Regions from separate parts of the Peribacillus sp. P4_D6 genome, predicted to be linked through region 1. Evidence: riboswitches for the same ligand, from Rfam matches in the RefSeq annotation. Region 1 holds a riboswitch; the other holds the start of a gene.
What was found. A riboswitch is a leader RNA that binds a small molecule or an ion and turns the genes downstream of it on or off. The one in region 1 is predicted to bind S-adenosylmethionine.
Positions count from the first base shown of each region.

Region 2: linked by a shared signal. The riboswitch ahead of metK (methionine adenosyltransferase) and the one ahead of mtnW (2,3-diketo-5-methylthiopentyl-1-phosphate enolase) in region 1 are both predicted to bind S-adenosylmethionine.

Region 1 is NZ_JBFUIQ010000157.1:1,841-7,450, reverse strand. It holds gene AC1DVB_RS23885 (cupin domain-containing protein) at 283-816, opposite strand; gene AC1DVB_RS23880 (methylthioribulose 1-phosphate dehydratase) at 841-1,470, opposite strand; gene AC1DVB_RS23875 (2-hydroxy-3-keto-5-methylthiopentenyl-1-phosphate phosphatase) at 1,467-2,126, opposite strand; gene mtnW (2,3-diketo-5-methylthiopentyl-1-phosphate enolase) at 2,133-3,365, opposite strand; SAM riboswitch class I at 3,474-3,627, opposite strand; gene AC1DVB_RS23865 (aminotransferase class I/II-fold pyridoxal phosphate-dependent enzyme) at 3,757-4,929, opposite strand; gene AC1DVB_RS23860 (carbon-nitrogen family hydrolase) at 5,029-5,610, shown strand, end outside.
Region 2 is NZ_JBFUIQ010000006.1:9,413-12,521, reverse strand. It holds gene AC1DVB_RS04085 (gamma carbonic anhydrase) at 1-184, shown strand, start outside; gene metK (methionine adenosyltransferase) at 424-1,617, opposite strand; SAM riboswitch class I at 1,781-1,943, opposite strand; gene pckA (phosphoenolpyruvate carboxykinase (ATP)) at 2,373-3,109, shown strand, end outside.

The sequences.
Region 1 (5,610 bases):
CAGTTTTTTATTTAAAAACGTCCAGTCGATTTCAGAAATTGCTCCCTTTCCGCCGACTGTCTCCCGAGCCTCCTCGGCGCAAGCGCCTGTGGGGTCTCGGCTAGCCAGTTTTTCGGCAGGAGTGTCGCAAGTTTCTTCAATCTTGCGAGATTTCTTTCCTATAAAATAGAAAAAACACAAAGGGATTAATGTTTTTTTAAAAAATCAAGATTAGGTGAGATCATTCCGACTTCCCTTTCTACAAATAAAAACCAGCCCATAAGCTGGCTTTTCAACATTGATTCATGCTTGAACTTCGTCTTTTTCGTAAATCGGCACCCATCCTGCAGCAGTTACGAAAATCCGGACAGCAACAGTTTTCCTATCTTCCGCGAGCGTGAAATAATGTCTTGTTGATTCTGGTACACTAATAAGATCTCCTGGATTAAGCCGTACATCAAACCACTGTTTATCATTGCCTTCAATGGCAAAGATACTCGTTCCGCCTGCTATGAAACGCACTTCATCATCTTCGTGATGGTGTTCCTGCTTAAAGTTTTCAAGCATTTGATCCAAGTTCGGATTTGCATCGGATAATGTGATGATATCATGGGCTTTATAGCCTCTTCTTTCAGAGATTTCCGCTATCTCTGATTGGAATGTTACAAGGATTTCCTCCTTGTCAGCATCTGATAGATCGTATTTTTCCACAAGATGTGCAGGTAATTTAGAAATGTCCCATTGCTCATAAATAACCCCTTGTGTTTCTAAAAAACCTTTTACCTGTTCACCGTTTTCAATAATATCGTTTGTTTCATGGAATCTGATCGTCGCCATCATTCATTCCTCCTCTATGAGTATTTATCTTATAGAACCTGCAAACGCCTTTTGTTGATTAAGTAACAGTTGATATTGAAATAAAAATTCGCAGGCTTCAAGTATTCTTTTTGCCTCGAATCCGCTTTTGCCCCAAACCGTAATGCCATGATTGCGTATCAGCACAGCGCCAGAGTCTTCTTCGACATGCGGCTTGAACTTATCGGATAGCAGCGGTATGTCAGCGTGATTATATATGATTGGAATCCGAAGCTCCGAATCTTCATCCCACCGACCGGTCGCTTTAATGATTTCATGATTACGAAAGGAAACTTGGCCTTCATCTCCGTACAATTCCGATATCACATTATTTTCAACTGTATGGACATGGAGTACACAGTTCGCATTGGTTTTTCGGTAAATGTCTGTATGAAGTAAAGTTTCGGCCGATGGTCTTAGGTTCGTATCTTCAACTGGTTTTCCTTTTAAATCCACCAGTAAAAAGTCCGTATCCGATTGCTTCCTTTTATCCTTACCGCTTGCGGTAATATAAAAGAAAGGGCTTTTGGGTTCGCGGATGGACAAATTCCCGCTTGTTCCCATAAACCAATCCCTTTCGGCCAGTTCAGCTTTAATATCTGCCAACTCAAGCCATTCTTTAGAATGAGTGTTCACGCTTTAACCACCTCCTGCTGCTTTATAATGTCAATTACATCAAAAAATGTTTCGAATCCTTGATGTGGAATTCCTTCCCTACCGCATTTTTCAAGCAATATGTCACGGGCTATGACAAAATCGGCCTGTTTTGCCGCTTCAAAATCCGTAACTGAATCTCCAATAACGAGTTTAAAATCTTCCGGACCCGCACTTTCCCTCATAATGGATGGCTTGCAGCAACCGCAATCATTACTACATTGCTCATCACAAGCATGTGGCCACTCAATATAAATCTTTTCCTTATCAAAAAATGCATGGTTGCAATAAACGGACTCTTTTGGCAAGATATCATTCAAAAGGGGTGAAATGAAAAAATCCATGCCCCCGCTTACAATATATAAAGGGATATTGGCTTGTTTCGTATACTCAACGAATTCATAAAACCCTGGTCGAATGCCGGCCGTTTTTCTTACATATTGGATGATGTCATCCTTCAAGCCACTATCAAGCAGGGAAAACATATCCCCAACTCCTGAAGATATACTGATTTTTTGCTGAAGGACACCGTCTTTCAACGCTTCCCATTCCGGAGGCGCAAATTTCTTCATAATTGAAATGATATTATCTGTGTTGGTGATCGTTCCGTCAAAATCACAAAAGATGATCGGTTTCATTATTTCTTATAGGCCTCCCCACAACACAAGAGCTTTTTTTAGGGTTTCTTCCTCAGCCGCCGCTTCAGAAAGTTCCTTTCCTGCCAGAACGGCTTCCACAGCAGAACGGAATGCCTTGGCACCGCCCTCTGCTCCGTCAGGGTGCCCGTGAATTCCGCCTCCGGCATTAATCACACTATCAAGCCCGAAATCCTTGATCAGGTCCGGAACCATGCCCGGATGAATGCCTGCAGAAGGAACAGGGAAGGCTTTTTTCCATGAAAGTTCATCTCTTGTCAGAGCTTCAGCAATCGCTAAGGTCTCCGTTTTTTCAAGTGCGACATTTCCATAAGGGGAAGGGAACAAGGATAAATCCGCGCCTGATAACCTTACTAATTTACCAAGCAATAATGGATAGCCGATACCATAAAATGATGAAGATGCCAATGCCCCGCTATATGCGGGGTGCGCCATGATCGGCAGCTTTATACGATCATGTTCACTCAAGGCCTGCAATACATCCAAACCATATGTATGAACGTTGAACAATAAAGCATCTGCCCCTGCTTCAGCCGCTTGCTCTGCCTTATCCAATAATTCAAAAGTTTTCCCAGATAGATTGACAGCATATAAAGTACGGTGGCCAGTGGTTTCATAGACTTCATTCAATATTCTTTTTCCCGTTTTTATTCTATCGAAAAATGGAGTCAGTTCCTGGTCGAAGAGGATCTCATCATCCTTAACTAGGTCGACACCTCCCAATGCTTGTTGCTTCAGTTGCTCATTATGAAATGTTAGGTCTCTTCCCAATACACCTTTAAAGATGCTCATCACCAAGGGCCGGTTAAATACGCCAAGCTTTTCCCTTATGCCTTCAATGCCAAATTGCGGCCCGGGAAAAGCTTTTTGAATATCACCGACAAAATCCAAGTCTATAAGTTTTATTTCACCGTCCAATGAAAGTTTGCCGAAGACCGTCGTAAGGATTGCCGGTAAATCATTGGAGAAATTCCTTGCCGGATAGGCAATTTTAATCAGCGAACGGTATACTTTCCGATTAAAGTAGCTGTTTGCCCTCTCTTCTTCAGATAGGGGTGTCACCGATACGACGCGTCCCTTATGTTTTTCCAGTTGTTTCTGTACCAAATGCGGCAAGTCCGTCCATGTCCCGACAGTCAGACCCAAGGCAATGCTCTCTGCTTTTTTCTCATGATTTCCAATAAAGTCATGAATTAAATAAGTAGCGACTATCTCGCTCATCTGATCACTCCTATAACACGTTAGTAAACTCTCGATGTCACTATTGGCCTGAGATGGTCTCAAAATGGCAAAAGCCCCTTCATAAAGAAGAGGCTTTAAAAAGCCATCTTCTTATCTCCCAGCCATCGGCTGCAAGAATTAGCACCGTGCCTTGTGGATTTCAAAAAAATCCGGCGGAAGGATTCCGCCCCATTTTACAATGGAATTACGGTCGGTTGCTGGGCTTCATCGGGCTAGTCCCTCCACCTGCTCAAAATAAGAAAACGCTGATATATAAGTTGCATCCAAGTATCGAAAGATTAAGAATTTATTTTGTATTCTGACAGGTAATTCCTACTTTGTCAATAAGTTTTAACTATTTAAAGGTGAATAAATCGGATATCTTATTGCATTAAAATAAGTTTAATGTCCGTATTCGTTCCACAGCCTCTTGCAGCCGTTCTTCCGAAGTCAGTAGCCCTACCCTGACATAACCTTCGCCAAATTCACCGAACCCATTCCCTGCGGCAACAGCTACATGGGCATGCGTTAATAAATAGTCCGCAAAACTCTCGGACGTAAAACCTTCAGGTACCTTGAGCCAGGCAAAAAACGATGCCGCTGGAGCTTTGACTTCCCATCCGATGGACCTCAATCCCTCAATGAAAACATTCCTTCGCCCCTCGTACATTTGCACTAACTGCTCTACACAGGTCTGTGAGTCAAGCAAAGCGCTTGCCGCAGCTTCTTGTATCGCCGGGAAAAGACTCACATAAAGATGGTCTTGTAATAGTTCAAGAGCTTCTATTACACTCTTATTGCCCACTGCGAAGCCGACTCTCCACCCTGCCATATTGTATGTTTTCGATAGAGTGTATATTTCAACTCCTACATCCTTCGCTCCCTCCGCCTGGAGAAAGCTTATCGGTTTTTTTCCATCGAATCCTATCGCCCCATAGGCGAAATCATGGACCACACAAATTGAATGTTCTTTTGCAAAGGAGACGGTTTCATCAAAGAAACTTTCAGTTGCAGAAGCGCCTGTGGGATTATTCGGATAATTCAAGAACATCATTTTGGCTTTATCAAGAACTTCTTTATGTATGTCATCGTATTTCGGAAGAAAATCATTTTCTTCTGTCAAGGGCATCAGTTCGGTCTTTGCCTGGGCTAAAACAACACCGGAAAGATAATCCGGATAGCCGGGATCTGGAACAAGGATTGTATCACCTGGATTCAATAAACACTGCGGAAGTTCGACAAGACCTGCCTTTCCCCCGAAGAGAATCGCCACTTCACTATTCGGATCCAGCTTGACACCGTATTCCCGTTCATAAAAGACGGCAGCAGCATCTTTTAAATATTGATGTCCCCGGAATGGCGYATATTTATGATTAATCGTTTTTTCAGCGGCAGTTTGCAAACTTTTGACGATATGTTCCGGCGTCGGCTGATCAGGGTTTCCCTGGCCTAAATTAATGACATCATGTCCTTGCTCCGTGATTGCATTGACTTTTGCGACCAGTGAAGCAAAAAACTGCTTGGGCAGGTCCTGAAGCAGTCCGGATTTTTCGAATTGCACCATTTATACACCTTCTCTGAAATTTCTTGAAATTCTAGTCACAAATGATATATGTTTATCGTAGTCTTGTAAAGCATTTTTTACATGTGGGGGGGTTAAACGATGAAGTGGAAAATAGCTTGTATTCAAATGGATATAGCTTTCGGGCAACCAGATATCAATTTTCAGGTTGCAGAACAATGGATGGAAAAAGCAGCTCGGTCCGAACCCGATATCGTCATATTACCAGAGCTTTGGACAACCGGATACGACTTGACCAGGCTGAATGAGATTGCTGATCAAGAGGCAGAAAAAACGATTGAATTTCTTAAAACACAGGCACAGAAACACCAGATTCACATCATCGGCGGTTCCATTGCGAAAAAAACAAGCAAGGGAATCTATAACACCATGATCATCATCGATAAACACGGAAAGCTCATTAAAGAATATGATAAGCTTCACTTATTTCAATTAATGGATGAACATCATTTCCTGCAGCCAGGTGAAAAAGATGGTTTATTTACTCTTGATGAAAAAATATGTGCCGGGTTCGTTTGTTATGACATTCGTTTCCCAGAATGGCAGCGAGCCCATACCGTTCAAGGCGCGGAAGTTCTATTCGTTACGGCTGAATGGCCAAAGCCGAGACTAGATCACTGGAGAGCTTTATTGATAAGCCGTGCCATCGAGAACCAAGCCTAT
Region 2 (3,109 bases), on a different contig from region 1:
TTTCATCGGTGCCGGCAGTCTCGTTCCCCAAGGCAAAGTCATTCCACCGAATATGTTGGCATTCGGACGTCCAGCTAAAGTCATCCGCGAAATCAATGAAGAAGATCGTCAGGATATGGAACGCATCGTACGCGAATACGCCGAAAAAGGCCAATACTATAAAACGGCGGAACGAATAAAGTAACGCACGATCACTTGACTGAAAATTACGAGTACGTGAACGCAACTCACGAGTATTTGCTTCAAATTCACGAGTATTTCGCTGAAACTCACGAGTATTTGCTCCAAATTCACGAGCTAGCTCACGAGTATGGCCCTTAAAGTTTAATTTCTTTGGGATTTCTTGAATTATTCCCGCAGACGGCTAAGTTAATCCATAAAAAAGGTGCCCCGCAAATAACGGGACACCTTTTTTTATATGAATTACGCTTGAGCTTTTAATGTTTCTGCTTTGTCCGTGCGTTCCCATGGAAGATCAACATCTGTACGGCCGAAGTGTCCGTATGCAGCTGTTTGTTTGTAGATTGGGCGACGAAGGTCAAGCATTTTGATGATACCAGCTGGACGAAGGTCGAAGTTTGCGCGAACTAGGTCAACAAGGACTTCTTCGCTAACTGTACCAGTTCCGAACGTATCAATGGAGATCGATACAGGCTCTGCCACACCAATTGCGTATGCCAATTGAACTTCCGCTTTGTCGGCAAGGCCGGCTGCCACGATGTTTTTCGCAACGTAACGTGCAGCGTATGCAGCAGAACGGTCAACTTTAGTAGCATCCTTACCAGAGAATGCACCGCCGCCGTGACGAGCGTATCCTCCGTAAGTATCAACGATGATTTTACGTCCAGTAAGACCAGCATCCCCTTGAGGTCCGCCGATTACGAAACGGCCAGTCGGGTTGATGAAGTACTTAGTATCTGCATCGATCAACTCGGCTGGAACGACAGCTTTGATCACATGTTCTTTTAGATCGGCTTGAATTTGTTCAAGCGTAATTTCTGCATCATGCTGTGTAGAGATGACGATTGTATCTACACGTACAGGACGGTTATTCTCATCATATTCCACGGTTACCTGTGTTTTACCATCAGGGCGTAGGTAAGCAAGAGTTTCATCTTTACGAACTTGAGTCAAACGGAATGAAAGTTTATGCGCCAATGAAATCGGAAGCGGCATAAGCTCTTCTGTTTCATTACAAGCGAATCCGAACATAAGACCTTGGTCCCCTGCACCGATTGCATCGATTTCTTCATCTGACATGTTTCCTTCACGAGCTTCCAATGCTTTATCGACTCCAGCTGCGATATCGGCAGACTGCTCATCAATGGAACTCAAAACGGCACAAGTTTCAGCATCGAAACCGTATTTCGCACGTGTGTAGCCAATTCCTTTAACCGTATCACGAACGATACGCGGGATATCCACGTAAGCAGACGTTGTAATTTCACCAGCAACAAGTACAAGACCTGTAGTTACACTAGTTTCACACGCAACACGTGCATTTGCATCCTTAGCTAGGATAGCATCTAAAATGGAATCTGAAATCTGATCACAAATTTTGTCCGGATGGCCCTCTGTAACAGATTCAGAAGTAAATAGACGTTTCTTTGACATCATATTTCCTCCTTGGAAGTTAGTATGTTGTAGGCATAAGCCTGATTTTTACGGAACTCGTTTCCCTCATTAGTTTCAACTATAGACACAGAATTACTTATAAAAAACACAAAAACCTTCCCTGGCAAATGAGGAAAGGTTTAAAATTCTGTCTTCTATCCTTTCACTCTTATCGTTCAAGGGTTTTTTACCTTGCTCAGGTTAGCACCATCACCACTATTCCTTGAAGACCTTCGCTTTATTTTCGGCGATTGATCTTGGAGTCAAGTTCAATATGGCAGGTTGCTGGGTTTCAAAGGGCCTGTCCCTCCACCAACTCGGGATAAGAGAATCCGTACAATTTAAGATATTATCGTATCTGGCTGGAATTTGTCAATGCTTTTCTAAAAAGAACATTTCCACCCAGAATGGCGTTCATTTGAAAAAACATGTTGATACAAAGTCCTAGTGGGGTTTACAACGCAAAATACGAATAGAAATATTGTAAATTGCCATTAATAATAAAGTATTGAACATCGAAAAGGAACGACATCCTGACTTTCCCTTTAGACATATATTGTTTACTTACTTCCTATTTAAATAAATTTTTCCTCATGAAAGTATATGCGATCATCCTGACTCGGTTCCTTCCGGATTAAAATGATTAATGCGGCTAGCTGAAAATAATCACAAATTAAAAGAAATAGTATAGACTAATTAAATGAATGTGTTATACTAATTGTAATCTAAAAACTCAAACAAAGGAAGGTACCTCATATATGAATTCTGTAGATGTTTCTAATGAGTTACACCAATTATTAACAGGAAACAATGTGCAAACTCAACTATCAGTTCCTCAATTGGTCGAAAAAGTACTAAGCAGAAATGAAGGCGTTTTAACATCAACCGGCGCGGTAAAAGCTGAAACTGGCAAATATACTGGTCGTTCACCTAAAGATAAATATATCGTGGAAGAAGCATCAGTTAAAGATAAAATCGATTGGGGTCCAGTGAACCGGCCGATTTCCGAAGATGTGTTCAATAAACTATATAATAAAGTAGTTGACTACCTAAAAGCAAAAGAAGAGATTTTTGTTTTTAAAGGTTTCGCTGGTGCAGACGAATCATCACGTCTTCCCATCCGTGTTGTTAATGAATATGCTTGGCATAACCTTTTCGCCCATACTTTGTTCATCCGTCCAAACGAAGAGGAACTGAGAGGTCACGAAGCTGAATTCACGATCGTTTCTGCACCTAACTTCAAAGCGGACCCAGAAGTGGACGGAACTACATCCGAAACGTTCATCATCGTTTCTTTTGAACGCCGTACGATCCTGATCGGCGGAACGGAATATGCAGGAGAAATGAAAAAATCGATCTTCTCGATCATGAACTACTTACTTCCAGAGGCTGGAATCCTTCCAATGCATTGCTCTGCCAACGTAGGACGTGAAGGGGACGTCGCTTTATTCTTCGGACTGTCCGGTACGGGCAAAACAACTTTATCAGCAGACAC